One region of the Streptomyces sp. NPDC051219 genome, then DNA from elsewhere that is predicted to be linked to it. Evidence: riboswitches for the same ligand, from Rfam matches in the RefSeq annotation. Region 1 holds a riboswitch; each other region holds the start of a gene.
The links. Region 1 has a riboswitch for thiamine pyrophosphate ahead of thiO (glycine oxidase ThiO). Riboswitches for the same ligand answer to the same signal wherever they lie in the genome.
Positions count from the first base shown of each region.

Region 2: another riboswitch for thiamine pyrophosphate. It lies ahead of thiC (phosphomethylpyrimidine synthase ThiC); the one in region 1 lies ahead of thiO (glycine oxidase ThiO).
Region 3: another riboswitch for thiamine pyrophosphate. It lies ahead of AB0M62_RS20505 (thiamine ABC transporter substrate-binding protein); the one in region 1 lies ahead of thiO (glycine oxidase ThiO).

Region 1 covers NZ_JBFBAS010000002.1:343,933-353,759, reverse strand. Annotated here, with positions in the region: gene AB0M62_RS04370 (thiazole synthase) at 1-68, opposite strand, end outside; gene thiS (sulfur carrier protein ThiS) at 74-328, opposite strand; gene thiO (glycine oxidase ThiO) at 325-1,503, opposite strand; TPP riboswitch at 1,501-1,614, opposite strand; gene AB0M62_RS04355 (FAD-dependent oxidoreductase) at 1,721-3,034, shown strand; gene AB0M62_RS04350 (Rv2175c family DNA-binding protein) at 3,133-3,498, shown strand; gene thiE (thiamine phosphate synthase) at 3,570-4,220, shown strand; gene metF (methylenetetrahydrofolate reductase [NAD(P)H]) at 4,320-5,237, shown strand; gene AB0M62_RS04335 (hypothetical protein) at 5,280-6,152, shown strand; gene AB0M62_RS04330 (NAD(P)/FAD-dependent oxidoreductase) at 6,171-7,685, opposite strand; gene AB0M62_RS04325 (DUF4126 domain-containing protein) at 7,717-8,331, opposite strand; gene AB0M62_RS04320 (TetR/AcrR family transcriptional regulator) at 8,610-9,221, opposite strand; gene AB0M62_RS04315 (YhgE/Pip domain-containing protein) at 9,233-9,827, opposite strand, start outside.
Region 2 covers NZ_JBFBAS010000003.1:218,419-228,245, reverse strand. Annotated here, with positions in the region: gene AB0M62_RS06030 (cupin domain-containing protein) at 1-289, shown strand, start outside; gene AB0M62_RS06025 (DUF5326 family protein) at 414-632, shown strand; gene AB0M62_RS06020 (IclR family transcriptional regulator C-terminal domain-containing protein) at 972-1,742, shown strand; gene AB0M62_RS06015 (SsgA family sporulation/cell division regulator) at 1,842-2,333, shown strand; gene AB0M62_RS06010 (YibE/F family protein) at 2,397-3,788, opposite strand; TPP riboswitch at 3,860-3,973, shown strand; gene thiC (phosphomethylpyrimidine synthase ThiC) at 3,966-5,738, shown strand; gene AB0M62_RS06000 (hypothetical protein) at 5,833-6,354, opposite strand; gene AB0M62_RS05995 (hypothetical protein) at 6,528-7,382, opposite strand; gene AB0M62_RS05990 (metallophosphoesterase) at 7,571-8,695, opposite strand; gene AB0M62_RS05985 (LacI family DNA-binding transcriptional regulator) at 8,976-9,827, opposite strand, start outside.
Region 3 covers NZ_JBFBAS010000017.1:75,242-85,068, reverse strand. Annotated here, with positions in the region: gene AB0M62_RS20520 (hypothetical protein) at 1-249, shown strand, start outside; gene AB0M62_RS20515 (hypothetical protein) at 265-474, shown strand; gene rlmN (23S rRNA (adenine(2503)-C(2))-methyltransferase RlmN) at 831-1,937, shown strand; TPP riboswitch at 1,957-2,067, shown strand; gene AB0M62_RS20505 (thiamine ABC transporter substrate-binding protein) at 2,137-3,228, shown strand; gene AB0M62_RS20500 (iron ABC transporter permease) at 3,309-4,916, shown strand; gene AB0M62_RS20495 (ABC transporter ATP-binding protein) at 4,916-6,013, shown strand; gene AB0M62_RS20490 (hypothetical protein) at 6,105-7,028, opposite strand; gene AB0M62_RS20485 (Rossmann fold nucleotide-binding protein) at 7,051-8,214, opposite strand; gene AB0M62_RS20480 (hypothetical protein) at 8,277-9,425, opposite strand; gene AB0M62_RS20475 (ATP-binding cassette domain-containing protein) at 9,407-9,827, opposite strand, start outside.

The sequences.
Region 1 (9,827 bases):
CCGCCCGTTCCCATGATCAGCCGGGAGGAGAACGTGGTGTCGCCGAGGGTGAGAAGGTCGTCGGCCATGGCGGTCAGCCCCCCTGGACTGCGGTGAGGACCTCGACGCGGTCGCCGTCGCCGAGTGCGGTGGCGGGCCACTGCCCGCGCGGGACGACGGTCTCGTTGACGGCGGCGGCTACTCCGGAGCGGGCCTGGGTGAGGGCCGAGACGAGCGCGTCGAGTGTGGTTCCGGCGGGGAGGTCACGGGGCTCGCCGTTCACGGACACGTGCACGGGCTCCGTCACGCCTGCGGTCTTCGAAGGGGCGGCGTTCGAAGGCGTGGTCATACGGGCTGCTCCTGACGCACGGGAGACGGGGCGGGTGAGAATCGGAGGGGGCTGAAAGGGCGTGCGATCTCGGGAAGCTCGCCGGTGGCCAGTACGGCGGCCATCACCTCGCCGGTGACCGGCGTCAGCAGCACACCGTTGCGGAAGTGCCCGGTCGCCAGGTGCAGGCCGGGGAGGGCGGTGGGGCCGAGCAGCGGCGCGTTGTCGGGGGAGCCGGGGCGCAGGCCCGCCCTGGTCTCGGTCAGCGGGAGTTCGGTGATGCCCGGCACCAGCTCGTGGGCGTCGCGCAGGAGCTCGTACACACCACCGGCCGTGACGGTCGTGTCCCAGCCGAGTTCCTCGCTGGTCGCGCCGACGACCAGCTCGCCGTTCGCGCGCGGAACCAGGTAGACGTCGCTGCCGCGGACGACGGCCCGTACGGTCCGGGTGAGGAACGGGGCGTACGGGCGGGGCACCGTCAGCCGCAGGACCTGGCCCTTGACGGGACGTACTGGCGGCAGCACCTCGGCCGGTACCCCGTCCAGTCGGCCACTGTGGCTGCCCGCAGCGAGGACCACCTGGTCGGCGCCGAGCTCGGTGCGGTCGGAGAGCACAGCCCCGCGGGCCCGGTCGCCCGCCACCGTCAGGCGCGCGACCGAGACGCGGTGGAAGACCACCCCGGCCCGCTCGCACGCGGTCAGGAGGGCGGCCGCGAGCCGGCGCGGGTCGACCTGGTGGTCGCCGTCCACACGGAGGCCCCCGCGCACACCGGGCGCGAGCATCGGTTCCAGGCGACGGCACTCGCGGCCGGTGAGCCACTCCGACTCGAGCCCGCAGCGCCTCTGGAGGGCATGGAGTTCGCGGAGATGCGCCCGGTCGTCGGCGTCGAGCGCCACGGCGAGCGTGCCGCAGGCCCGGAAGCCGATGTCCTGGCCGCTCGCCTCGGCGAGTTCGGCCGCGAACCCCGGGTAGCGCTGCGCGGAGGCCAGGTTGAGCCCGAGGAGGGTCTCCTCGCCGTAGTGGAGTTCGGTGACGGCGGCGAGCATGCCGGCCGCGACCTGGGCGGCTCCGCCGCCCGGATCCGGGTCGGCCACGGCGGTGCGCAGCCCGCCGAGAGCCGCCCGCCAAGCCGTGACCAGACCGATGATCCCGCCCCCGATGACCAGGACGTCGGATCCCTTCCAAGATGCGTGCATGGGCGTCCAGCCCCTCCCTTCGCCGGCATGACCCGGATCAGGTTCGTACGGTCGGAGGCCGTCCCAGCCTCCCTCTCAGCCCGGTGCGTCCGGACTCCCGCGAGTGGTTTTCGTCGGCCAGACTAACCCCCGGGGTCAGCGCGCAGTAAGGGAGCCGCTCACGGTGCGGTGGGGAGCCCCCCTTCCTGACGTTTCGTCAGATGCGTAAGGTGATCGGGTGAGCGAGCAGAGGCAGGCAGAGCAGCGCATCGTCGTCGTCGGAGCCGGAATGGCAGGTGTGCAGACCGCCGTGGCCCTGCGCGAACTGGGTTTCACCGGGTCGGTCGTCCTGCTGGGAGCCGAGCCGCACCAGCCGTACGACCGGCCTCCGCTTTCCAAGGCGGTATTGCTGGGCAAGGCGGAGGGATCCGCGTTCGACGTGGACTTCGAGGCGCTGGCCATCGAGCTCCGGCTCGGGCGTGAGGTGACCCGCCTGCGTGCGGCGGCGCACGAGATCGACACCCCGGCCGGGCCGGTGCCGTACGACGTGCTGGTCATCGCCACCGGCGCGGAACCGGTCACACTGCCGGGCGGCGAGGGAGTGCCCGGGGTCCATCTGCTGCGCACCCTCGACGACGCGGAGCGGCTGCGGCCGGTGCTCGCCGAGCAGCACGAGATCGTGGTCGTCGGGGCGGGCTGGATCGGTGCGGAGTTCGCGACGGCGGCCCGGGAGGCCGGCTGCGCGGTGACCGTCGTGGAAGCGGCAGACCGGCCGCTCGCCGGTGCGCTGCCCGCCGAGGTCGCCGCTCCCATGGCCGGCTGGTACGCGGACAGCGGCGCACGTCTGCTCACCGGGGTGCGGGTCGCGCGTATCGAGCCGGGCTCGGTGGTCCTCGCGGCGGGAGCAACACCGCCCCCGCGTCCCGAAGGGCCGGACGGAGAGGCGGGCGGCGGTCCGGACGCTGGGACGGCGGGAGGGCCGGAGGGGGAGACCCGGCTCGCCGCCGGAGCCGTGGTCGTGGGTATCGGTGCCCGGCCCGCGACCGGCTGGCTGGCCGGATCGGGCATCGCGCTCGGGCCGGACGGTTCCGTCACCGCCGACGAGCGGCTGCGCACCTCGCTGCCCGATGTGTACGCCGTGGGGGACTGCGCCTCCTTCCCGTCCGCGCGCTACGGCGAGCGGCTGCTCGTCCACCACTGGGACAACGCACTCCAGGGGCCGCGGACGGTCGCCGCCAACATCCTCGCGGATGCGACCGGCGGTGTGCCGGAGGTCTACGACCCCGTCCCGTACTTCTGGTCGGAGCAGTTCGGCAGGTTCGTGCAGTACGCCGGCCATCACGGCGCCGCCGACACGATGCTGTGGCGCGGGGATCCCGCCGGGGCCGCCTGGTCGGTCTGCTGGCTGCGGGACGGCGTGTTCGTCGCTCTGCTCGCCGTGGGCCGCCCGCGTGACCTCGCCCAGGGGCGCAGGCTGATCGAGGCCGGGCTGCGGCTCGATCCGGAGCGTGCCGCCGACCCGTCCGTACCGCTTAAGTCCGCCGTTCGCTGATGCTCGCGAGGGCGTGGCGACACCTGCGACCCCCGCTGCGACGCCCCGTCCGCCCTCCCTGGCTACCCACTGTCAGTCCGGGATGGCAGGCTTGTCCCGTGACCGAGATTGACGCAAAGATCGATGCTCTCGTCCCCGCCTGGCTCCACCTGCCCGACATCGCGGAAATGCTCGATGTCGAGGTGACGCGCGTCCGGCAGCTGGTCAAGGAGGGCCAGCTGATCGCGGTGCGCCGTGGTGAGAACCGGGCGCTTCAGGTGCCCGCCGCCTTTGTCGACGGCAACAAGGTCGTCAAGGGCCTCGCGGGGACCCTGACGCTCCTGAGGGACGACGGCTACAGCGACGCAGAGATGCTGGAGTGGCTCTTCACCCCCGACCCGACCCTGCCGGGCACGCCCGCGCAGGCCCTGAGCGAGAATCGCGGCACGGAGGTGAAGCGCCGCGCCCAGGCGCTCGCCGTCTGACTGATCCGACACCCGCGGTGTGCGGGCCGGCCCCCGGTCCGTACACCGCCCGCCACGGGGGGAACGTCTCCATGTCCACCGCACGCGCACTGCTGTCCGACGCCCGGCTGTACCTGTGCACGGACGCGCGCAAGCGCCAGGGCGACCTTCCCCAGTTCCTCGACGCCGTGCTGTCCTCCGGCGTGGACATCGTGCAGTTGCGCGACAAGGGGATGGAGGCCGGCGAGGAGCTGGAACACCTCCAGGCCTTCGCCGACGCCTGCCGCCGGCACGGCAAGCTGCTCTCCGTGAACGACCGCGCCGACGTCGCCCACGCCGTCGGCTCCGAGGTGCTGCACCTGGGGCAGGGCGACCTCCCGGTCCCGGCCGCGCGCGCGATCCTCGGCCCCGACGTACTGATCGGCCGTTCCACGCACGCCGAGTCCGAGGTGGACGCGGCGGCCGCGGAGCCCGGCGTGGACTACTTCTGCACGGGCCCCTGCTGGCCCACCCCGACCAAGCCGGGGCGGTACGCGCCCGGTCTCGGCCTCGTGCGGTACGCGGCCTCGCTCCGCCAGGACCGGCCCTGGTTCGCGATCGGCGGGATCGACGCGGGGAACCTGGACGAGGTGCTGGACGCGGGCGCCCGGCGGGTCGTCGTCGTGCGGGCGATCACCGAGGCGGAGGACCCGGGCGCGGCGGCGGCGGAGCTCGCCAAGCGGGTCGCGGCGCGGAGCGCGTAGCCGTCTCACGTATGTCCAACAGGTGGACGGAAAGCCGACAAACCGTGCATATCAGCCTGAATTCTTGGGGCTGCGGGTGACCCTGGCTAACCTTCCCGTATGGCCCTAGGCACCGCTTCCACCAGGACGGACCGTGCACGCACAGTCCGTGACCTGCTTGCATCCGGCAAGCAGTCGTATTCCTTCGAGTTCGCAGCCCCCAAAACCGAGAAGGGTGAGCGGACGCTGTGGAATGCCATCCGCCGCATCGAGGCCGTCGCGCCGACCTTCGTCTCCGTGACATACGGAGCGGGCGGCACCTCACGTGAGGGCACGGTCCGCGCCACCGAACGCATCGCGACCGACACCACGCTCACCCCGGTCGCCCACCTCACCGCCGTCAACCACTCGCTCGCCGAACTGCGCAACGTCATCGGGCAGTACGCGGACGCCGGCATCCGGAACATGCTGGCGCTTCGAGGTGACCCGCCCGGTGACCCGCTGGGCGAGTGGGTGCCGCACCCGGAGGGTGTGACGTACGCCGCGGAACTGGTCCGGCTCATCAAGGAGTCGGGCGACTTCTGTGTGGGCGTCGCCGCCTACCCGGAGATGCACCCGCGGTCCACGGACTGGGACACGGACGTCCGCCACTTCGTGGACAAGTGCCGTGCCGGGGCTGATTTCGCCATCACGCAGATGTTCTTCTACGCCGAGGACTATCTGCGGCTGCGCGACCGAGTGGCCGCCGCGGGCTGCACGACGCCGATCATCCCGGAGATCATGCCGGTCACGAACGTCCGGCAGATCGAGCGGTTTGCCCAGCTCAGCAATGCCGCGTTCCCGCCCGAGCTCGCAGACAGGATCCTCGCTGTCAAGGACGACCCGGCCGCTGTACGCTCGGTCGGGATCGAGTACGCCACGGAGTTGTGCGCGCGGTTGATGGCGGAGGACATCCCCGGGCTTCACTTCATTACGCTCAACCACTCCACGGCGACGCTCGAAATCTACGAGAATCTGGGCCTGCACCAGCGGGCCTGACGGGCCGTGCCCAAGGGCAGCGGCCGTAGGAGAGGGGCGTACATGGGCTGGACGGTCCTCTACATCGCGTTCGGATTCGTCGCGCTGTGGCTGCTGGGAGAGGTGCTGCTGCAGTACAAGGCGCGGCTGCGCTGGCGGCTGCTCGCCTTCTTCGGCTTCCTCGGTGTCGTCGTCGGCGTGCTGCTGGCCTCCGTGATCGTCATCGGGGTCGGCGCCATCGCCTTCGCGATCGGCCAGACGTACGTCACGCTCTCCTTCCGCCGCGGTTTCTCGACGGGCTGGGCGATCGGCGGCAGTCCCGGGGCGAGCCGGCGGCGAAGGTCCGGCGGTGAACCCACCGCACGGCCAGAGCCCACGCTGGAGGTCTCGGACCTCGCCTACGAGCCGGTGCCCGGGGCCGGGCCCGCTCCGGAGGCGGAGCTCGGGGAGCCGGCGGACGTGTACGAGCCGCAGCCGCTGCCGGACGAGACCGGGCAGTACGGGATATACCGGGACTCGGCGTTCGCGACGGCCGCGCAGACCGAACAGGGCGGCTATGACGCCAACGCCTCGGCCTACGCCGGCTACTACGACCCGCACGGCCAGAACCAGGGGCAGGGCCAGAACCAGGACGCCTACCAGTACGACTACGGGACCGGCCAGCAGCAGTACGCCGCCTACTCCGACCCGTACATCGGAACCCAGCAGTACACCCCGTACGACTACGGCACGGGCCAGCAGCAGTACGCCGACCCGTACGCCCAGCAGCAGTACGGCGAGACCCCGCCGGGCGGCGTGTGGGTACCGCAGCAGCGTGACGGCGAGCAGCCGTACGCCGCAGGCGACGAGCAGAGCTACCCGTACCAGAACGGTCAGCACGACGACCGGACCGAGGGCCGGGACACGGGCGACTACAACGAGCAGTACCGGTACTGAGTCCGGGCCTCCGCGCCCCTACCGCGACCCGCGGAAGCCGCCCCCCTCCACGATCAGCCCGGCGACCAGCGCCCCCGACATCCCGGCATGCGCCAGCCCGCCGCCGGGGTGCGAGAAGCCGCCGGCGAAGAGCAGCCCCGGGAGGGGTGACCGGTTGTCGGCGGGCAGATAGTCGCCCCGCGCCCCCGCCAGTGCCGGCGACGGCACCTGGCGCAGACCCGTCTCCCGCAGGGTGTCGTCCGGGGTCCGCACCTCGTGCCACAGCAGCCGCTCGCTCAGGCCGGGCACGGCCGCGGCCGCCACCTGAAGGACCTGGTCCGCGAAGCGCCCGGTCACATGAGGATCGCTCCACAGGCTGTCCACAGACCGCAGGTGGCCGGCCGGGACGACAGTGGTCAGCGTGACCGACTCGTGCCCCTCGGGGTGGAGGGTGGGATCGTCCGGGCGCAGCACCGTCACCGTCGGACGCCCGTACAAGCGGCCGTCGAAGACCGCGCCCAGTTCAGCGGAACGGTCGGCCGAGTGCACCACGGTGCGGTGTACCGCCTCCTCGGGCCGGCGCCCACGCAGGGCCAGGCACATCACGAACCTGCCGGTCGCGGGGCCCGCCTGCCAGTGGGGCCATTCGTCGGAGGACTCCCAGGCCAGTACATGATCCTTGTACAGGGCAGGGACGGGAGCGCCCGAGACGACGAAGTCCGCCTCGGCAACCGCTGCTGTACCCCCGGCCAGTTCCACGCCCGCCGCACGGCCGTCCTTCTCCCGGACGCCCGTCACCTCGGTGCCGAACGCGAATTCGACCCCGCGGGCCAGGCAGCGCTCGTACACCGCCTGCGCCAGCGCCCGGATGCCGCCGCGTACGTACCAACTGCCGAAGGTGTGCTCCATGTACGGGAGCACCGCCGCCGCGGCCGGCGTGCCGCGCGGATCGAGGCCGTACGCCAGCACACTGCTCTCCAGGACCGCCACCAGCCGGGGATCACCCAGCTCGCGGTGCGCCACTTCGGCGAGCGTCGGCGGACGCCGCCGCAGCAGCCCGCTCCCGCGCACCGCCGGATACGGATCACGGCCCAGCGCATGCCGGTCCGTTCGCAGCGGCTCCTCCAGGAGCGGCCTGCGGGTCGCGTCCCAGGCGTCCCGCGCGCGGCCCAGGCAGGCACTCCAGCGCTCCCCGGCGCCCGCGCCCAGCGCCTCGTCCAGCGCGGAAACGACACCTCCGCGCGATGCGTTGGGCAACAACACCTCCGTGCCGTCGGCGAAGACGTGCCGGCAGGCCGGATCCACCTGAGTCAGCTCCACGCACCGCTCCAGCGGCTCCTTGCCCGTCTTGACGAACAAGTCGCGGTAGACGGCGGGCAGATGGAGCAGCCCGGGCCCGGTGTCGAACGCGAAGCCCTCCCGCTCGAACCGGCCGACCGAGCCGCCGTAGGTGCCGGAGCGCTCGTACACCGTCACCCGGTGGCCTGCCACGGCCAGCCGGGCGGCCGCCGCCATCGCGCCCATCCCGGCGCCGATCACCGCAATACGTGCCATGTAAGCGACCCTATCGGCCGCCCCCGACAGTTCAGCCGGGTGGCCACGAGCTGCCGGCCGCGAGCCGTTTCTCCTCGCGCCGCTGCGCTCGGCGGCGCAGGAAGCGGCGGATCCGGGACGCGAGGAAGACCAGTATCACGATGCCCAGCAGGAGCAGAACGCCTGCGATGATCGCCGCTGCCTCCGGGTTGAATATCGCGAACGTGATGATCCCGGCGACGCCGAGGTCCTCGGCCGTACTCATCAGGAAGTTGCTCGCGGGTTCGGGCGAGGTGTTGATCGCCATCCGCGTACCGGCTTTGACGAAGTGGCTCAGCAGCGCGGTCGAGCCGCCCACCGCGCCGGCCGCCAGATCGGACAGGGAACCGCTCTGTCCGGCCAGGAGCGCGCCGACGACCGCACCGGACAGCGGCCGGATCACGGTGTGCACCGAGTCCCACGCCGAGTCCACGTACGGGATCTTGTCGGCGACGGCCTCGCACAGGAAGAGCACACCCGCGACGATCAGGACGTCGGTGCGCTGCAGCGACTCGGGCACCTCGTCGGAGAGGCCGGTCGCGCCGAAGACGCCGAGCAGGAGGACCACCGCGTAGGCGTTGATCCCGCTGGCCCAGCCGCTGGTGAAGACCAGGGGGAGTACGGACACGGACGTGATCGTAACCAGTTGGCGGTCGCCGGTCCTGAGGATGAGCACGTAGGACTGAGTATCCGTACCCAGTGACGGAGATGAGTAGCTGCGCGGATGGGTCCGGCCGGCGGGGACGGAAGAGTGGGGGCCACGGAAGGGGCGCGGCGCCGGCACCGCCGACACGGGGCGGCGGATACGGCGTGGCACCCCTGCCGGCCGGGGGGAAACATCCGGGCCGGCGGGGCTCGGGGGGATCGAGCCTCGCCGGCCCGGTGCCGTTTCCCGGACCGGACCGGCTACCCGCGCCCGCTCACCCGGCCGTGCAGCAGCCGCGAGAGCGCCGCGTGGACATCGTCGATCGACCGCTCCGGCTGGAACGCCTGCCAGTCGAGCGCCGCCACCAGCACCATCCCCACCAGCGCCGCGGCCGTCAGCGGGATGTCGACCTCCGAACTGAGCTCGCCGTTCTCGATGGCTTCCCGCAGCACGTTCTCGACGACGGCCACCGCCTGCCGCCGCACCACGAGGAGCGTGGACTGCCAGGCGCGGTTGGTGCGCCACAGTTCGGCGACGTACAGCTGGGTGAAGGCCGGATAGCGGTCGATGAAGACCAGCCCGGCCCGGATCATCGCGTCCAGTGCCTCGACCTTGCTGCCGCCGCGTTTCTCCGTCTCGTCGGCCGAGGCCTGGAGCGAGGCGGTGAGCAACCCGACACCGTGCGTCAGCAGCTCCTCGAACAGGACGGTCTTGCTCGCGAAGTTGTAATAGACGGTGCCCTTCGCGACCCCCGCCCGCTCGGCGATCTCGTCCACCGTCGTAGCGGAGAACCCCTGCTCGGCGATGAGCGTGACGGCCGCCTCGTAGAGCTTCTGCCGGGTGGCCTGCCGTCTGGTGCTGCTGCTGTCCATGAGGTCGATTCTCACAGGCTCAGCTCCGGGTGCAGGCGGTCGAGGGTCCAGACCTGCTTGCGCCGGGCCGTCCACGCGGTCAGCGCGAGTGCCCCGGCGGTGAAGCCGAGAAGCACCGCACAGCCCTGCCACACCGGTCCGAGGCCGCCGCCGGTGATGAGCCGGCGGAGCCCCTCGACCACGTAAGTCATGGGCAGGTAGGGGTGGATGGCATTGAAGAAGCCCGGACTCGTCTGCACGGGGTAGGTGCCGCCCGCCGACGTCAGCTGGAGCATCAGCACCGCCAGGACGAGGATTCGCCCGGCCGCTCCGAAGCGGGCGTTCAGCCACTGGACGATGGCGGCGAAGCAGCCTGTCACCACGACCAGGAAGCCCACCGTTCCGGCGGCCCGCTCCATCTGCAGGCCGAGCCCCCAGTGCAGTACGGACATCAGGGCTCCGACCTGGAGGACGCCGAGCGCCGCGACGGGCAGCCAGCCGGCGAGAGCGACGCGCCAGGCGGAGGCACCCGCCGCGAGCGCACGCCGGTTGAGTGGCTGAATCAGCATGTACGCCACCATGGCGCCCACCCAGAGCGAGAGCGGGATGAAGTACGGGGCGAAACCA
Region 2 (9,827 bases), on a different contig from region 1:
GGCGGAGCGGGCCGCCAACGACGGGGCGTATCTGCAGTTCCTGCGTGAGCGGAACATGTCCGTCGGCCTGTACGCGCTGGACGCCGGCCAGAGTGATCCACAGCAGCCGCACCGGCAGGACGAGGTGTACTTGGTCGTCAGCGGCCGCGCCTCGATCACTGTGGGGATGGAGACGACGCAGGTCGGGCGGGGCAGTGTCGTGTACGTCCCGGCCGGTGTGCCGCACAAGTTCCACCACATCAGCGAGGATCTGCGGGTGATGGTCATCTTCTCTCCGCCTGAGAGCTGACCCGCGGGCCCGGGTCTCCCTAGGGGGGACATCAGGGGAGACCAAGGGCCTTCGGGGCCCCGTTAGGCACCTCTGCGCCCCTAGCATCAAAGGCACAGACACAGCCTGGAAAGAGGTAGGGACGATGGCCGTACGGGAGATTTTCGCGGGGATGCCGTGGTGGGTGAAGTGGATCGCGGTGCCGGTCATCGCTCTTGTCGTGTTCGGCGGCCTCATCACGAGCCTGCTCAGCCTTGTGTTCGGACTGCTCTTCAAGGTCCTGGTCTTCGTGGCGCTCGTTGCCGGACTGGTCTTCGTCGTGCGGAAGTTCACGTCGACCTCGACCTCACGCAGCGACTGGTGATGTGAGCGGGTCGGGACGGGGATGAATAGGACCGACGGGACGTAACGCGCCCATGGGAGGGCAACCGGCGCCGACCGGACGCGACGGCACGCGACACGGCACCGGCGGACCGGTTAGCCCGGCTGAGGGAACGTGAGGCGTTAGCCCCCTCCCGCCGGGGACGGGCCGCTACGGTGAAAATCTGTGCCGTTTCCTGGGCAGCTCGTCGGTTGCATTGCCGTGACCTGCGGTTCTGTCGGATGGTCCATGGTCTGCCGTCCGTCCCCCAGGAGTACGGCGGGCGCGGGGGCGGCCCCCGCGGGCGGGCTCGCTGCCCGTCGGCACGCCTGGGGGTGACCTGTGGCCACGGCTCAAAGTCCGGTCGTTCCGACCCTGATCGGCTCGGTGCAGAGAGCGCTGAGACTGCTGGAAGCGGCAAGCTCCCATGTCGGCGGAGCGCCGGCAAAGCAGCTCGCCCGTGAGGCTGGCATTCCGCTTCCGACCGCGTACCACCTGCTGCGCACCCTCAGCCACGAGGGCTATCTGCGCCGGGAGAACGGGGTGTTCGTTCTCGGTGCGGCTGCCGAGCGGCTGGGCGGAGGCTGTGCCCAGCAGAATCAACGCAGGATGATCATCGACTCGCTCGCGCACTGGCGCGACATCATCGGCGTCCCGGTTTACTTCGCGCTCTACCGCGAAGGCGAGGTCGAACTCGTCTCCGTCGCCGACACACCCAGCTCGCCCGCCGTCGAGGAGTGGGCCGACTTCCGCGAGACGGCGCACGCGCATGCGATCGGTCAGTGCCTGCTGAGCCAGCTCGACGAGAAGTCCCGACAGGACCATCTCGACCGCTATCCGGTACGGGCCATCACTCCGTACACGGTGCGGGACAACAGGGCACTGCGCCAACGCCTGTCCTCGACGGAACGTATGCAGCCGGTCGTCGAGCGCCAGGAGTACGCACTCGGAACAGTGTGCGCCGCCATCCCGATCACGGCCGGATCGACCGCCGGGACCATGGCCATTTCGCTTCCTCTGCATCAAGAAGAGCGTTTGCTCTATGCAGTTGACCGACTTCGGAGTGAAGTAGGCGCGCTGTTGAGTTCGCTCGCGTTCTCTATCAGTATCTGAAAACTCACTTCTTGTGGTCCCCTAGCGCTTACACCACGATTGGGTCAATACGGCCAGAGGGATCATTTCTGACCACTCTCCACAACAGCGGGGTTGGCAATGCGCGAGTCGGTGCAGGCAGAGGTCATGATGAGCTTCCTCGTCTCGGAGGAGCTCTCGTTCCGGATTCCGGTGGATCTGCGGTACGACGCGAGCGACCCGTACGCCGTCCGGCTGACCTTCCGCCTTCCCGGCGACGACCCGGTGACCTGGGCTTTCGGCCGCGAATTGCTCCTCGACGGCGTCAACGGGCCCTGTGGGGAAGGCGATGTCCACATCGTCCCGGCGGGTATCCCGGCCGAAACCCCGGCCGAAATCCGGGCGGGCTCCCCGGTCGCCGCCTACCTCCCCGACGTACACATCCTGCTCCAGGTCGGCCCGGACCGGGCCCGGTTCCGGGTGGGCGCCGCGCCCCTGATCGCGTTCCTCGACCGTACCGACCGGCTCGTGCCCCTGGGGCAGGAGCGCGCGCTCGGGGACTTCGAGGGAAACCTCGACGACGCGCTCGTACGGATCCTCGCCGAGGACGCGGAGGAGCAGAACGCGGGCTGATTGCGCCCTCGCCTCGCCACGCCGCCACGCGCTCGCCTCCCGGACTGTGCCCGGACCGGCACTTCAGGCCTTGCGGCGCCGGCCTCTGCCCCCACGCCTCGGCGGGGGGGCAGAGGCCGACGCGCCCCCGGATCCCGACGCGCCCCCGGATCCCGGCGCGCCCCCGGATCCCAGGGCGCTGTCGGAAGCCGGGCGGTCGGCGGACACCACCAACGCCGCCAAGGCCGTCGTCACCGGCACCGAGGCCACGAGGCCGATGGATCCGACGAGGGTCCGTACGATCTCCTCCGCCACCAGCTCGCTGTTGGCAACGGTCCCCACACTGCTCTGCGCGATCGAGAAGAGCAGCAGCAGCGGCAGCGCCGCGCCCGCGTAGGCCAGCACGAGCGTGTTGACGACGGACGCGATGTGGTCCCGGCCGATCCGGATGCCGGCCCGGTAGAGGGCGCGCGGACCCATCGTCGGGTCGGCCTGGCGCAGTTCCCATACCGCCGACGTCTGAGTGACCGTCACATCGTCCAGTACGCCGAGCGAACCGATGATGACGCTCGCGAGCAGCAGGCCGCTCATGTCGATGTCCGGGTAAAGGCCGTGAATCAGCCCGGTGTTGTCGTCCGTGTTGCCGGTGAGACTGGCCCAGTCGATGAAGCCCGAGCCGAGCAGGCCGATCAGCAGCAGCGAGATCAGTGTGCCGATGACGGCGACGGACGTACGGGCCGTAAAGCCGTGGCACACGTACAGCGCGATCAACATGATCGCGCTCGCCCCGACCACCGCGACGATCAGCGGATCGGAGCCCTGCAGAATCGCCGGGAGGATGAAGAGCGTCAGGATGGCGAAGCTGACCACGAGCGCGATCAGCGCGAACAGGCCGCGCAGCCGGCCGACTGCGACCACGGCGACGGCGAAGATCCCCGCCAGCACCGCCAACGGGACCTTCCGGTTCACATCGGTCACCGAGTACTGAAGGTCGCGGGGTGCGTCCGGCGCGTACGCCACCACCACGCCCTGTCCCTCGGTCAACTGCCGCGGCGCGTCAGGCTGGATGATCTCGACGAAGGTGCGGCCCTTGTCCTCGCCGGTGGTCACCTTGATCGTCGCTCTCGCGCACTCCCCGTTCTGGGCCTGCTGCGCCTCGCGGCCCTCGGGCGTCGACGTGTCGCCTGTCGGTGGGACCTGCGCGGCGTTGACGTCCTTGCAGTCGACTTTCTCGACCTTGGTGACCGTGCCCTGCTGCGTCTGGCGGTCGAAACCCACACCGGTGCGCTCGTGCGCGGGCGCACCGCCTGGCCAGAGCACCACCAGACCGACGAGGACCGCGGTGGCGAACGGGATCAGAACAGCGGCGATGACCTTGCGCAGGTGCTGCGAGACGGGAGCCGCAGGACCGTGGCCGTGGGAGTGGCCGTGCGGGTGGCCATGGGGCTCTGGTGGGGGCGGGGGCAAGGAGGTCACCGACCGATCATCGCAAGAACACAGGGGGTCCACTGTTCAGCACGCCAGAGAGGACGCTAGCGTGGGGGCACCTTTGCACACGCGGGAGCTCGGAGCACCGGGCTGAGAGGGCGCTGACGAAGCTGCGCCGACCGCCGAACCTGTTACCGGGTAATGCCGGCGTAGGGAGTAGGTCTCATGACCATTCAGGATGCACGCACGCCTGCCGCCGATCCGGCGGAACGCAAGCCGGGCTGGCACAAGGGATACGTCACGGGCTCGCGCCCCGACCTCCGCGTGCCGGTACGTCAGGTGCACCTCACCAACGGCAAGGACGTGACGCTGTACGACACGTCCGGTCCGTACACCGACCCCACCGTCGAAACCGACGTCCGCCGCGGGCTGCCGCCGCTGCGGGAGAACTGGATCGTCGGCCGCGGCGACACCGAGGAGTACGCGGGGCGCCCGGTCCGTCCCGAGGACGACGGCATCAAGCACACCTCGCCGCGCGGGGGCCTGCGCAACCTCGACGCGGTCTTCCCCGGCCGCCCGCGCCAGCCGCGGCGGGGCCGGGACGGGCAGGCGGTGACGCAACTCGCGTACGCGCGCCGGGGCGAGATCACTCCGGAGATGGAGTACGTCGCGATCCGCGAAAACGTCTCTCCCGAGGTCGTACGGGAGGAGATCGCGGCCGGCCGGGCCGTGCTGCCTGCCAACGTGAACCACCCGGAGATCGAGCCGATGATCATCGGCAAGCGGTTCCTGGTCAAGGTCAACGCCAACATCGGGAACTCGGCCGTCACGTCCTCCATCGAAGAGGAGGTGGAGAAGATGACGTGGGCGACGAAGTGGGGCGCGGACACCGTCATGGACCTCTCCACCGGCCGCAACATCCACACCACCCGCGAGTGGGTGCTGCGCAACTCTCCCGTGCCGATCGGCACCGTTCCGCTCTACCAGGCTCTGGAGAAGGTCGACGGCAAGGCCGAGGAGCTGACCTGGGAGATCTACAAGGACACGGTCATCGAGCAGGCCGAGCAGGGTGTCGACTACATGACGGTCCATGCCGGTGTGCTTCTGCGGTACGTGCCGCTGACCGCGCGCCGCAAAACCGGCATCGTCTCGCGCGGCGGCTCGATCATGGCCGCCTGGTGCCTGGCGCACCACAAGGAGTCGTTCCTGTACGAGAACTTCGACGAGCTCTGCGCGATCCTCGCCGCGTACGACGTCACGTACTCCCTCGGTGACGGCCTGCGCCCCGGATCGATCGCCGACGCCAACGACGAGGCGCAGTTCGCGGAGCTGCGCACGCTGGGTGAGCTCAACACCATCGCCAAGCGGCACAACGTACAGACGATGATCGAGGGCCCCGGTCACGTCCCGATGCACAAGATCAAGGAGAACATCGACCTCCAGCAGGAAATCTGCGAGGAGGCGCCGTTCTACACTCTGGGCCCCCTGACCACCGATGTCGCCCCGGCGTACGACCACATCACGTCCGGCATCGGGGCCGCGATGATCGCCTGGTGGGGTACGGCGATGCTGTGTTACGTCACGCCCAAGGAGCACCTGGGCCTGCCGGACCGCGACGACGTGAAGACCGGCGTCATCACGTACAAGATCGCGGCGCACGCGGCGGACCTGGCGAAGGGGCACCCCGGCGCGCAGGAATGGGACGACGCGCTGTCGGACGCGCGGTTCGAGTTCCGGTGGGAGGACCAGTTCAACCTGGCTCTCGACCCGGACACGGCCCGTGAGTTCCACGACGAGACACTGCCCGCCGAACCGGCGAAGACGGCGCACTTCTGCTCGATGTGCGGGCCGAAGTTCTGCTCGATGAAGATCTCCCAGGACATCCGGCGCCGGCACGGCGACGCCCTGCAGACCGACGAGATCGAGGCCGGGATGGCGGAGAAGTCGGCGGAGTTCGCGGCGGCGGGCAACCGCGTCTACCTGCCGCTCGCGGACTGACCCGGGAGCCAGGGCCCGGGCCGCGCCGCGAAAAAGGCGGTCCGGGTCGGCTCACTTCCCTGTCATTCGGGGGCGTATACCGGTGCCTTGCGGGTCACTTCCGGGTCAGGACGCAGAGTTCACCGCTGTCGGGGTCGCCGACGTACGTCCACAGCGCCGGGGCGTCCTGGGTGCCGATCGCTTCGTACGAGAAGAATTCGTCGTTGTAGTCAAAATCGACTTGGGTGGCCGGGGCATCGTCGTCCGGCAACGCCCATTCGTCGTGCCGCCAGGTGCCCGGACCCGGTGCGAGGACGACGGGCTCGTCGGCCGTGCAGACCCCGGCCGCCGTGAATGTCATGTCCGGAGCCAGGGCGAGAGTCCCGCCCTCCTCGTCCTGCCAGGCGCCGACCAGTTCCGCCTGCGTGAGCACGAGCGGGTCACCGAGGGGCACCGGCGGCGGAAACAGGTACCGCCCGAGGACCATCAGGCCGAGCAGCACGGCGGGCGTGAGCGCCAGCAACAGCCCGCAGCCCAGGGCTGCCGCGCAGCCACCGACCAGCGGCAGCTGCCACTTCCGCCGCGGCGGGACGTCCCACTGGGCCGGGGCGGCCTCGGGCAGGCCTTCGGTACTCAACAGGCTCCCCGGCGGTCACTGGCGGCGGCCACCACTCGGGCCGGCACCGCCATCATGCACGTGCCGCCGCGGGGCGACAGCAGGGGGTGCCCCGGCTCGTGGACGCGGCCACCCCCGTCGGCCCTGTCCTCGCCGGCCCTGTCTCCGCCGGCCCGGTCTTCGCCGGTCTTCCCTCAGTCCGGCTGGTGTTCCGGGCCGCCGAAGTCCGGGCTGGTGAAGTCCGGACTGCTGTAGCTCGGGCGCCCCGCCGACGGGCCGCCGTCCGGACCAGGACTGGTGAAATCCGGGCGGCTGTAACCCAGGTTCGGGATACGGCCCACGGGGCGGCGTGGGGCGGAGGCGGCCGGGTCGGTGCTGGGGTCCGCCAGGGCGTCGCGCAGGAACGGCAGGATGCCGCGCTCGAGCAGGGCGTTGCGCCAGGCCTCGCGGGCCCGGAAGACCTCGTCGGGGAGCTCGTCCGACTCGTTCGCCACCACCTCTGTCTCGCTGTTGCGCAACGCGGTGAGCAGCAGGCCGACCGCGGCGACGAGGATGGCCGCCGCGGTGAGGCCGCCGAAGAGCCAGCCCGTGGTGATCATTGTGTCCGCGAACGCCGGCTCCGGGGTGAGCAGCTTGAGGATGTAACCCACGAGCAGGAAGATCAACGCGGCGGTGCCGGCGAGGACGGGCGCGAGCACGGCGACAATCGCGCTGAGTCCGGCGCCGCTGGTCACGTCGGCCAAGCCCGTTCCCGACCCCGCACCTGGGCCCGTGCCCGTGCCCGTGTCGAGAGTCAGTCCGCCGCGGGCCGCGGACGGATCCCGGAGCTCCTCGCGGACCTTCACGAAATGCTCATACTCGGCGGCGGCCGCCGTGGTGAGAAGCGCACTTGCGTTCAGTGCCATCGTGCGCAGTTGTTCGGCGTTGAGCCGCTCGCCGATGGCCGACAGATCAGGACGGTCGTGCGCGGTGCGCAGTGCCTCATCGAGGATCCGCTCGAATTCCGGACGGTCCTCGGTCAGCAGGTGCGGAGCGCTGGTCATGTGCATCCCCCGATGCTCCGTAGGGCCGGTTTGCCCGCGTAGACCGGGCAGTCGGCGGAAACGGAGGAGAGTCTGCTACGGATAAGCCGATGGTAGAACGCCTACGGCACGCGGTGACAGGGCCTTTGCGGAAATTGGCCGCACGAGCCGGGCCGATCTCCCCCAATCAACCACGGAGTCTGCACCATTGGGAGTCAATTGCCCAAAGGGAGTTGGACTACCAGGAGTTTGCCTGCCATGGTCACTCCGCCGTCCATCGCGATGGCGAGCCCGTCGGCGTACACGTGCGGCCCGTCGACGCCAGGCGTTCCGCCGTCCTCTCCGTCCTCCGAGCCGACTTCGCCGAGGAGATACGGGATCGGGCTGTGGCCGTGGACGACGCGCTGCCCGCCATAGGCGCCGAGCAGCTCCCGGACCGCCTGGGGACCGGTGTCGTCGCGGAATGCGAAGCGCTTGGTGAACTTCCGGAAGAGGTCCCAGCACTCGTTGGCGTCGTTGCGGTTGAGGACGTCGTGGACGGTGTCGTTGACGGCCTCGATGGAGTCGCCGTAGTCGAGGTAGGCGGTCGTGTCGGAGTGCATCAGCAGATGTCCGTCCGCCTCGACGACCGCGTCGAGGCGGGCCATCCACTGGAGGTGGACGTCCTGGAGGCGTTCCATGTCGGTGCGCTGGCCGCCGTTGAGCAGCCAGGCGGCCTGGAAGGTGGCGGTGCCGGCACCGGAGTTGACCGGTGTGTCGCCGAACCGCTTGGCGCCGAGAAGAAGCAGTTCGTGGTTGCCCATCAGGGCCTTGCAGTAGCCGCCCGCGGCCGCGGCCTCGGCGGAGAGCCGCATGACGAGGTCGATGACGCCGATGCCGTCGGGGCCACGGTCGGTGAAGTCGCCGAGAAACCAGAGCCGGGCGGTACCGGCGGACCAGTGGCCGTCGGCGTCGATGAGGCCCTGGGCGTGCAGCTCGGTCACGAGTTCGTCGAGGTAACCGTGGACGTCGCCGACGACGTACAGCGGCCCGGGGCCGTCGGGGGTCGGCGCGCCGGCCGGGTCCGCGTCGGAGTCCGGGTCCGCCGGGACCTGGACCTGGACGGTGTCGCCGGGGCCGCCACGGCCGATGACCGGGAGATCGCGCTGCGTCGGGGTGTAGCCGTCGGGTTCCTCGGCCGCGTACGGAACCTGCTCAGCGGTGTACGGCACCCGCTGGGCCGCGTACGGGTCGGGCTCGGCGGCATACGGAACGGACTCGTGCACGGGCACCGGAGGAACGCGGAAGTCCCGCAATGTCGCCGTCCGCACCACGGGTCCCTGACCGGCCCCCTGTGTCATCGACCCCTCCACCACCGTCGCGCCGCCGTACACCGTCGGACCTTCCTGGTCGTGGGGGTCCGCGGTGTCGTGCGCCCATCATAGGAATGCGGCTCGTGCTGTGTGACGCACCAGGGGTGGTGAATCGGAGCAGGCAACGAGGTTCGCCGGGTGTTTCTCCCGAAATGGGTGGGATCGCTCGTGGTGGGTCCTGAAGGTTTCGGTCGGTAGATGGTGAGGGGTTTCGTCCGGGAGGCCGTGGGGGAGCCCGTGCGCGAGCCCGTCGGGGAGTCCGTCGGGCTCATTCCTGGGACGGGGAGCGCGGTGCGCTGACCGTGGTGCGTGGCGGGCGGCGCTGCGACGAGGTGCGGATGATGAGTTCGGTCGGTATCACCTGCTCGATGGGCCGGCCGGTGTCGATGCCCTCGATGGCGTCGATGAGGAGCTGGACCACGGCGGTTCCGATGCGGCGCGGCTTGAGCGAGAGTGTGGTGATGGGCGGTTCGGTGTTGGCGTACACGGTGGACTCGCTGCAGCAGACCAGCAGGAGGTCATCGGGGACGCGCAGCCCGTACCGCCGGGCGGCGGCGAGCAGGTCTGTGCCGTTGGGGTCGAAGAGCCCGTACACGGCGTCGGGCCGGTCGGGCCGGGCGAGCAGCCGGTCGGCGGCGACGGCGCCGGCGCACGGGTCGTGGGCGGGGTAGGACTCGTACACCGGGTCTTGTCCCACGCGGTCGCACCAGTTGAGGTACGCGGTGGTGGAGAGCCGGGTGTAGGTGTCGGTGGTGGTGCCGGTGAGCAGTCCGATCCGGCGGGCGCCGGCGTCGGCCAGGTGGTCGAGCAGTCCCAGTACGGCGGCCTCGTGGTCGTTGTCGACCCAGGCGGTGACGGGGAGGGAGCCGGCCGGGCGTCCGTCGGACACGACGGGCAGGCCCTGTCGTACCAGCTCGGAAACGACCGGGTCGTGGTCGGAGGGGTCGATGACGACGGTGCCGTCGAGGGCGACGTTCGACCAGACGTCGTGCCGGGAGGTGGCGGGGAGGATGACCAGGGCATAGCCGCGGGCGAGCGCGGCGGAGGTGGCCGCTCTGGCCATCTCGGCGAAGTACGCGAATTCGGTGAAGGTGAAAGGTTCATCCCCGTAGGTCGTCAC
Region 3 (9,827 bases), on a different contig from region 1:
GGCATACGCAGCGAACACGCCTACACCGCGGCGTTCCTGTCCATCGGCCTATCCATCGCCACCTGGGCCGTATCACTCACCGCCGAACCCGGAACCGGCCTCGCCCGCGCCGACCGGTGGGGAATATTCGTTGGCGAATGGGCGCCCACCTTCTTCGGCCTCGGGCTGGCACTCTCCCACTACGAGCAGCACGACGGCACCCTCACCGCCAAAGTGCACGACCTCCGCCCGCAAAGGGAAGCCATGTAGCAAAAGCGCTGACCCATGGTCGCCATGCCCGTCATCGTCTACCCGCCGTCACCCACCGGCGGCCGGCGCGTGCGCATCGACGGGGAAATCCTCGGCATCGCCTACAGCGACGCCGACCTCGCCGAGTTCCTGCGCCGGGCCGGAGCCGAGGAGCCGGAGGAGCTCATCCACTCGGTGCTCATCGAATGGCGCGGCGGCCGACGGCACCAGTACGACCCCGCATAGCGAAGCGCCCGCCCCCGGTGAAGGGCGGGCGCTTTTGCAGGCGATCTACGGGCGGCCGGTCAGCACATCTTGTAGCCGACGCGGGTCGAGTGGTATGAGCACGTGTCCGCCGTCGCACCCGTCGACTTCCGCGGCGTCGCGGTGTCCTTGTCGTTGTTCCCACGTAGGCCACACAGGACAGTGACGCGGGTTCCACGCGTACCCGTACGTTGACGTCACCTGCTTGCGAACCGCTATCTGGGCCGTCCCTGGGCCGTGCGAGGTTGGCCGACTATGACGGAGGGCGACCGCGAGTGACCGGCCGCTCACCCCTCTGACCTGGGCGCCCCAAGTTGATCTGCGACACTGGATGAACCATGCCTGTACCTGGAGAACTCACTTTCGTCGCGCCTCGGGGAGCCAAGAAGCCCCCGCGGCACCTCGCCGACCTCACGCCCGCCGAACGCCGCGAGGCCGTGGCCGCGATCGGCGAGAAGCCGTTCCGGGCCAAGCAGCTGTCGCAGCACTACTTCGCGCGGTACGCGCACGACCCGGCCGAGTGGACCGACATCCCCGCCGCGGCGCGGGGGAGGCTCCAGAGCGAGCTGCTGCCGGACCTGATGAATGTGGTGCGGCACATCAGCTGCGACAACGACACCACCCGCAAGACGCTCTGGAAGCTGCATGACGGGACGCTCGTCGAGTCGGTCCTAATGCGCTACCCGGACCGGGTGACGATGTGCATCTCCTCGCAGGCCGGCTGCGGAATGAACTGCCCGTTCTGCGCGACCGGACAGGCGGGCCTCGATCGCAACCTGTCCACCGCCGAGATCGTGCACCAGATCGTGGACGGCATGCGCGCCCTGCGCGACGGCGAGGTCCCGGGCGGCCCGGCGCGGCTCTCCAACATCGTCTTCATGGGGATGGGCGAGCCGCTCGCCAACTACAAGCGGGTCGTCGGTGCCGTCCGTCGGCTGACCGACCCGGAGCCGGACGGCCTGGGCCTGTCCCAGCGCGGCATCACGGTCTCGACCGTCGGCCTGGTCCCGGCCATGCTGCGCTTCGCCGACGAGGGCTTCAAGTGCCGTCTCGCGGTCTCCCTGCACGCCCCGGACGACGAGCTGCGCGACACCCTGGTGCCCGTGAACACGCGGTGGAAGGTACGTGAGGTGCTGGACGCCGCCTGGGAGTACGCCGAGAAGTCCGGCCGCCGGATCTCCATCGAGTACGCCCTGATCCGCGACATCAACGACCAGGCGTGGCGGGGCGACCTGCTCGGCCGGCTGCTCAAGGGCAAGCGGGTCCATGTGAACCTCATCCCGCTGAATCCGACGCCGGGGTCCAAGTGGACCGCCTCCCGGCCCGAGGACGAGAAGGCGTTCGTCGAGGCCATCGCGGCCCACGGCGTCCCCGTGACCGTGCGGGACACCCGGGGCCAGGAGATCGACGGAGCGTGCGGCCAGCTCGCGGCGTCCGAGCGGTAGTCTGACGTCGGACATTTGCATATTCCGACAGGGGAGCGCCACAGCGCTGAGAGTGCGACAACCGTCAGGTCGCAGACCCTCTGAACCTTGCCCAGGTCATTCTGGGTAGGAAGTTCGGTCATCACTCAAGCTGTTGCGCCCTGCTCACCTCGTGTGAGCGGGGCCGCGTCTCTTCCTGGTCACCCCAGGAGGAATTTCAGTGAGCACCACCAAGAAGCTGGCGGCTACCGCCATAGCCGCCGCTGTCGGCGCCTCGACGCTCGCCGCCTGCGGGGAGTCCAAGGACTCCGCCACGGACGGCGGCTCGAAGTCCGGGACCGTCACTCTCGTCAGCCACGACTCCTTCCTCGCCTCCCCGGCCGTGCTGAAGGAGTTCACCAAGGAGACCGGCTTCACGGTCAAGGTGCTGAAGAGCGGCGACGCGGGCGCCGCCCTCAACCAGGAGATCCTCACCAAGGGCTCCCCGCGCGGCGACGTCTTCTTCGGCGTCGACAACACGCTGCTCTCGCGCGCCCTCGACAACGGCCTCTTCACCTCGTACGAGGCGCAGGGTCTGGACCGGGTCGCCGCGGAGCTCCAGCTCGACCGGGAGCAGCACCGCGTCACGCCCGTCGACACCGGTGACATCTGCGTCAACTACGACAAGAAGTATTTCGCGGACAGGAAGCTCGCCCCGCCGCAGTCCTTCGACGACCTGATCAAGCCCGAGTACAAGAACCTGCTCGTCACCGAGAACGCCGCGACGTCCTCGCCCGGTCTCGGCTTCCTGCTCGCCACCGCCGGCAGGTACGGCGACGACGGCTGGCAGGACTACTGGAAGAAGCTCAAGGCCAACGGCGTCGAGGTCGTCGACGGCTGGGAGCAGGCGTACAACGAGCGCTTCTCCGGCTCCGCCGGCGGCAAGAAGGCCAAGGGCGACCGGCCGCTCGTCGTCTCGTACGCGTCCAGCCCGCCGGTCGAGGTGCTGTACTCCGAGCCGCAGCCGCAGGAAGCCCCGACCGGTGTCTCCACCGGCACCTGCTTCCGGCAGACGGAGTTCGCGGGCCTGCTGAAGGGCGCGAAGAACGAGGCCGGCGGCAAGGCACTGCTGGACTTCCTGGTGAGCAAGAAGTTCCAGGAGGACATGCCGCTCAACATGTTCGTGAACCCGGTGGTCAAGGACGCCCAGCTGCCCGAGCTGTTCACCAAGCACGGTGTGGTGATCGAGAAGCCCGAGACCGTGGCTCCGGAGAAGATCGCCGAGAACCGTGAGCAGTGGGTCAAGTCATGGTCCTCGCTCGTCCTGAAGTAGGGACTGACAAGGCCGACGAGGCCGTCCGGCCCGCCGGCGCGGCGAGGGCCGGACGCGGGAGCGCGGCGCGGCTCGGCCTGATGGCCGTGCCCGTCGCGTTCTTCGCGGTCTTCTTCGCCTATCCCGTGACTGCGATCGTCGCCCGTGGACTGAAGGCCGACGGCGTCTGGCGGTTCGGGCGGATCGGCGAGGTGGTGAGCGAGCCGGGCATCGTCCAGGTGCTGTGGTTCACCACGTGGCAGGCGCTCGCGTCCACGGGGCTGACACTGCTCCTCGCGCTCCCCGGCGCCTATGTCTTCGCCCGCTTCGACTTCCCCGGCAAGCAGCTCCTGCGGGCGGTCGTGACCGTGCCCTTCGTGCTGCCGACGGTCGTGGCCGGCTCCGCGTTCCTCGCCCTGCTGGGGCGCGGCGGCCTGCTGGACGAGACCTGGGGCGTACGGCTCGACACCACGGTGTGGGCGATTCTGCTGGCGCACGTGTTCTTCAACTACGCCGTGGTCGTCCGGACCGTCGGAGGTCTCTGGTCCCAGCTCGACCCGCGCCAGGAGGAAGCCGCCCGGGTGCTCGGCGCCGGCCGCTTCGCGGCCTGGCGGCGAGTGACGCTGCCCGCGCTCGGCCCCGCCGTGGCCGCCGCCGCGCTCATGGTCTTCCTCTTCACCTTCACCTCTTTCGGAGTCGTCCAGATCCTGGGCGGCCCGGCGTTCTCGACGCTGGAGGTGGAGATCTACCGGCAGACCGCGCAGCTGCTCGACCTGCCCACCGCCGCCGTGCTGACGCTGGTGCAGTTCGCGGCGGTCGGCGCGGTCCTCGCGGTGCACGCCTGGACCGTACGCAGACGGGAGAGTGCGCTGCAGCTGGTGGATCCCGCGCGGACGGCCCACCGGCCGAGTGGCGCCGGCCAGCGGGCACTGCTCGGCGCGGTCCTCGCCACCGTACTGGTGCTGATCCTGCTGCCGCTCGGTGTGCTGGTCGAGCGCTCGCTCGACGGGCCGGGCGGGTACGGCTTCGCCTTCTACCGGGCACTGGACTCGGCGGACGGCGGAACGTTCCTGGTCCCCCCGCTGGCAGCCGTCGGGAACTCACTGCAGTACGCGCTGGTGGCCACGCTCATCGCCCTGGTCGTCGGGGGGCTCGCGGCCGCCGCGCTGACCCGGCGCGCGGGACGGTTCGTACGCGGCTTCGACGCGCTGCTGATGCTTCCGCTCGGCGTCTCGGCCGTGACCGTGGGCTTCGGCTTCCTGATCACCCTCGACGAGCCGCCACTGGATCTGCGGGCCTCCTGGATCCTGGTTCCGCTTGCGCAGGCGCTGGTGGGCGTCCCCTTCGTCGTACGGACGATGCTGCCCGTACTGCGCGCGGTCGACGGGCGGCTGCGTGAAGCGGCGGCGGTGCTCGGGGCGTCCCCGTTGCGGGTCTGGCGGGAGGTCGATCTGCCGATGGTGCGCCGGGCGGTGCTGATCGCCACCGGCTTCGCCTTCGCGGTCTCCCTGGGCGAGTTCGGGGCGACCGTCTTCATCGCCCGGCCCGACAACCCGACGCTTCCGGTTGCGGTGGCGCGGCTGCTGGGGCGGGCCGGGGAGCTCAACTACGGGCAGGCGATGGCCCTCAGCACGATTCTGATGCTGGTCTGCGCGGCGGCGCTGCTCGCGCTGGAACGCATCCGTACCCAAAGCTCCGGGGAGTTCTGATGGCTGATGCCGACGCGCTGCTGCGGCTGAATTCCGTGACCGTACGGTTCGGCGAGCGGGCGGTGCTCGACGCGGTGGACCTGGAGGTCGCCGAACACGAGATCGTGTGCGTGCTGGGGCCGAGCGGCAGCGGCAAGTCGACCCTGCTGCGCGTGGTCGCCGGGCTCCAGGAGGCGTCGGGACGGGTGCTGCTGGCGGGCGAGGACCAGACCTCGGTGCCCGTCCACCGCCGGGGCGTCGGGCTGATGTTCCAGGACCACCAGCTGTTCCCGCAACGGGACGTGGGCTCGAATGTAGCGTTCGGGCTGCGCATGCACGGCGAGGGCCGGGCCGGACAGGCACGCAAGGTGGAGGAGCTGCTCGACCTCGTCGGCCTGCCGGGTGCCCAGCGACGGGCCGTGGCCTCGTTGTCCGGCGGCGAGCAGCAGCGCGTCGCGCTGGCACGCGCGCTCGCGCCGCAGCCGAAGCTGCTGATGCTCGACGAACCGCTCGGACAGCTCGACCGTGGTCTGCGTGAACGGCTCGTCGTCGAACTGCGCGCTTTGTTCGGCCGGTTGGGCACGACCGTGCTCGCCGTCACCCACGACCAGGGCGAGGCCTTCGCGCTCGCCGACCGGGTCGTCGTCATGCAGGACGGCCGCATCGCCCAGGCCGGCTCCCCGCTGGAGGTCTGGCAGCGGCCCGCCTCGGAGTTCGTGGCCCGCTTCCTCGGCTTCGACAATGTTGTCGGTGCGACGGTGAGCGGCGCGGCCGCCGACACCCCCTGGGGCAAGGTCCCGGTGCCGGACGGCTCACCCGAGGGCGACTGCCGGCTCCTCGTGCGTCCTGCCGGCGTCCGGCTGGTACCGCCGTCGGACGGCCTGCGCTGCACGGTGGAGGCGCGTACCTTCCGGGGCACCCATGTCGCCGTGCTCCTGCGTCCCGACGACGCGCCCGTCCTCGAGGCGGAGTGCTCGCTGCGGGACGCCCCGGAGCAGGGGACCACGGTGGGGGTGACCTTCGAGGCCGGGGACGTGGTCGTTCTGCCGCCCGGCGGCCACCCGCCGCAGGGCGCCGGCAGTAGCGGCGGCCCGCGGAAGTCCGGCCGGCGCCTCTGACAGCCGCGCGGTTACCCGGGTCCGGGGGCGCGGTCCCGCTCAGTGGGTTGTCGAGGTCCCCGGCTTTCGGCGGTCGCCGTGGGTCCGTCGCTCAGCGGGTGAGCAACTCGTGCGGCTCCGGCCGGGGCGCCGCCTTGTCCGGTACGGTCTCGCCGCCCTCGGGTGCACCGAACCACGCCACCGCCACCGCCCCCGCGACGGCCAGGGCGAACCCGGCGACCGCCGGCCAGGCGAAGCCGGGTCGAGAGGCGTCGCCCAGCCACCAGACGCCGACCATGCCGGGCAGTACGGTCTCGCCGACCACCAGCGCCGCCGTGGCCCCGTTCACGGAGCCGATCTGCAGCGCGACCGTGTGCAGGTACATACCGCCGGTGCCGGCCACAAGGATCGCGTAGAGGGCGGGGTCCGAGAGGAGGGCGCCGAGGTCGTACGGATCGATGCCGTTCAGGATGCGGACGCCCACTCCGAGCGCGCCGAACCCGAGGCCGGAGAGGAGTCCGGCGAAGATCGCGGCGCGTCCGCCGAGGAGCCGTACGAGCACCGTGCCGCCGGCCATCAGCAGCACCGAGACCGCCAGCAGCCACCAGTGGGTGGAGAGGGGGGTGTGGCCACTGCCTTCCGGGCCGGCCGCCGTGGCCAGCAGCACCAGAGCCGAGCAGACGACGCCGATGGAGGTCCACTCCCTGCGGGTCAGAGTGATCCCGAGCAGCTTGACGCTCAGCACTGCCGTGATCACCAGATTGGCGCTGATGACCGTCTGGGAGAGGAACAGCGGCAGCATCCGGGCGGCCAGTGCGCCGAGGCCGAAGCCGACGAAGTCCAGAATGGTGCCGACGATGAACTCCCAGGTCATCACCGCCTTGGCGGTGGAGGACAGGTTGGGTCCGCCGTGCTGTGTCAGCCCGTCGGCCGCCGCCTCCCGCCGGGCGGACTTGCGGGAGCCCACGGCTTGCAGCACGGAGCCCGTGCCGTAACAGATCGAGGCCGCGACAGCGGTCAGAAGGCCGATGAGCACCGAAAGCTCCGTTCACGTGCGGTCAGGCGGGGCGGGTGGGGCCCGCTCCGACTGCCAGACGTGCGTTTCGGTGCGGAAGTTGCTTCTGCCGCTGAGCGGACAGCTCCGCGAGGGCGTCCGGTACTTCCGCGACGCTGTCGACCAGGGCGATCCGCGACGCCATCGGGCGTTCCTTCGCCAGAGACTGCAGCAGCGGCCAGGCGGGCAGCCGCTCCGTCCAGTGGGCGCGATTGACCAGCACCATCGGGGTCGGTTCGCCGCGCGACTCGTAGTAGTTCGGCGTGGCGTTGTCGAATATCTCCTGCACCGTGCCGGCCGCACCCGGCAGGAAGATCACGCCGGCGGTGCAGCGGGCCAGCAGGCCGTCCTCGCGGGTGGCGTTCGCGAAGTATTTGGCGATGTGGCCGGCGAAGGCGTTCGGCGGCTCGTGCCCGTAGAACCAGGTGGGGATTCCAATGGAATCGCCGCCGCGCGGCCAGCGCGTGCGTACCTCGAAGGCGGCCTGCGCCCAGTCGGTGACGGACGGGACGAAGGACGGCGCCTTGGCGAGCAGCTCCAGCGCCTCGGCCAGCACCTCGTCCTCGAACGGCGCGGTGTACGCGCCGAGGTTCGCCGCCTCCATCGCGCCCGGGCCTCCGCCGGTGGCTATCGTCAGGCCGCGGCGGCCCAGCTCGCGGGCGAGACGGGCGGCCCCGGCGTACTCGTCGGTTCCGCGTGCCATGGCGTGCCCGCCCATCACGCCCACCACGCGGGCGTCGAGGAGGCGCTCGTCGAGGGCGTCGGAGATCGCGTCGTCGTGGATGGTCCGCAGCATCGAGGAGAAGATGTCGCCGTCCGCCTTGGCCTGCTGGAACCAGGCGTAGGCGTGGGCGTCGGGGGTGTTCTCGTAGCCGGTTCCGAGACCGGCGAACAGCTCGTCCGCGGTGTAGAGCAGCCCGCGGTAGGGATTGAACGGCAGATCCGGGAGAGGCGGGAAGACCAGCGCGCCGTCCGCGCGCACCTTGGCGAGGGCGTCGGGCTCCATGGGGCAGCCGAGAAAGACGGCGTTCATGGTGTCCGCGGACAGGAGGGGCAACGTGCGCCCGCTCAGGTCGACGGACTGGATGCGGTATCCGCTGAGCGAGCCGCGGGCGACTACCCGGTCGAACTCGGCCAGGGTCTCGATTTCGAAGTCTTCGGAAGCCACGCCGCCACGATAACCGTGCGGCGATCCGCCCCCACCGCCCGGCCCGGGCCCGGGGGAGGGCCTCAAGTGGTCAGCGGAAGGGCTGCCAGGTGGGCGATCGACCAGGTCACCGGGGCGAAGACAGCCAGCAGGGCTGCCGCTCGGAGCACGGCCGCTCCGCGGAGGAGTTTCACTGGGGTGCCCAGCCGCAGCAGCGTTTCCGTAGTCTCGGTACGGGCATGCCTCGCCTCCACGGTCGCCGTCAGCAGTGTCGCCGTGGCGCAGCCCATGACCAGGGCCACGCCGAGGCCGGTGAGCGGCCCGAGGACGTCGGCGCCCGAGCCGGCGTCGTACAGGGTGGCCAGGGCGAGCGCGCCGGACAGGGCCGTGCACAGCACCCCGAGGGGGCGGCCGATGCGGCCGGCCTCCTGCTGGAGCGCGCGTCCCGCGAGCAGGCGCATCGCGCCCGGCCGGGCGGACTGCAGCAGACGGCCGCAGAAGTAGGTCAGGCCGGGGCCGGCCAGGGCCAGCCCGAGCGCCGTGAGCGCCCAGCCCGCCAGGACCCCCGTCGGGCCGGCGTCCGGCCGGCCCGGCAGGGCGACCGCCGCGCCGGTCCCGCCCCGGCTCGCGTACGCCTCCACCGCCAGGCCCGCCGCGACCAGCGCCATGCCCCAGGGCAGCCCGTCCGGTTGCCGTGTGACGGTCTCGGCCTCCGACTCGGCCGGGGGGACGCGGCGCGGGCGCAGCGCGAGGGCGCTGGCCGTCGCCGCGCACAGTGGAACCAGGCTCAGCAGCGTCAGCGCTCCGGCGAGCGGCAGCGGGCGGTCCGCCGCCAGCAGTTCGGCGGCCGCGCCGTCGAAGGGCAGTCCGGTGAGGTCGCCGCGCAGGTGAAGGAAGAGGAGCAGGGCCACCATGCTGCCGAGCGTGCAGGACACGGCGGTCGAGGCGGCGGCGACCGCGCTGAGCCTGGCCGGGCCGAGACCGATGGCGGAGAGACCGGGCCGGGGGCGCGTACTGGGATCCGTACGGGCGACGGCCACGGCGAGGTGCACGGTCGCGGCCAGCGGGACAATGCACCAGAGCAGGCGCACCAGAGAGCCCTCGGGCTGGGCCATCGCGTTCCCCAGAGTGCACAGGAGCAGGAAGCCGACCCCCGCCGAGGCGGCGGCCACCATCAGCCGGCGCAGCTGGGCCAGGGGGTGTGAGCCACGCGCTAGGCGGAGAGCGAGCACGCGGTACGGCCTTCCGGCTCGGTGGACAGGCCGGTGCCGACGCGGCGCCCGTCGAGCAGCGACACCGCCCGGTCGGCGAGCCCCGCCACCTCCGCGTCATGCGTGGCGAGGAGCACGGTGAGGCCGTGGGAGCGTGCGGCGGTGGTCAGGGTCCGCAGCACGTGCGCGCTGTCGGTGCGGTGCAGCGGCGCGGTGGGCTCGTCGGCGAAGAGCACTGCCGGCATGGTGACCAGGGCGCGGGCGAGGGACACGCGCTGGCGCTGCGCCTGCGGGACCTCGTGCGGGCGTTTGCGGGCGGACTCCCCCCCGATGTCGAGGCGTTCCAGCCATTCCGTCGCCGAGGTCCTGGCGGCCCGTCGTGAAGCACCGCGCAGGAGCAGCGGGAGGGCCGCGTTCTCCCAG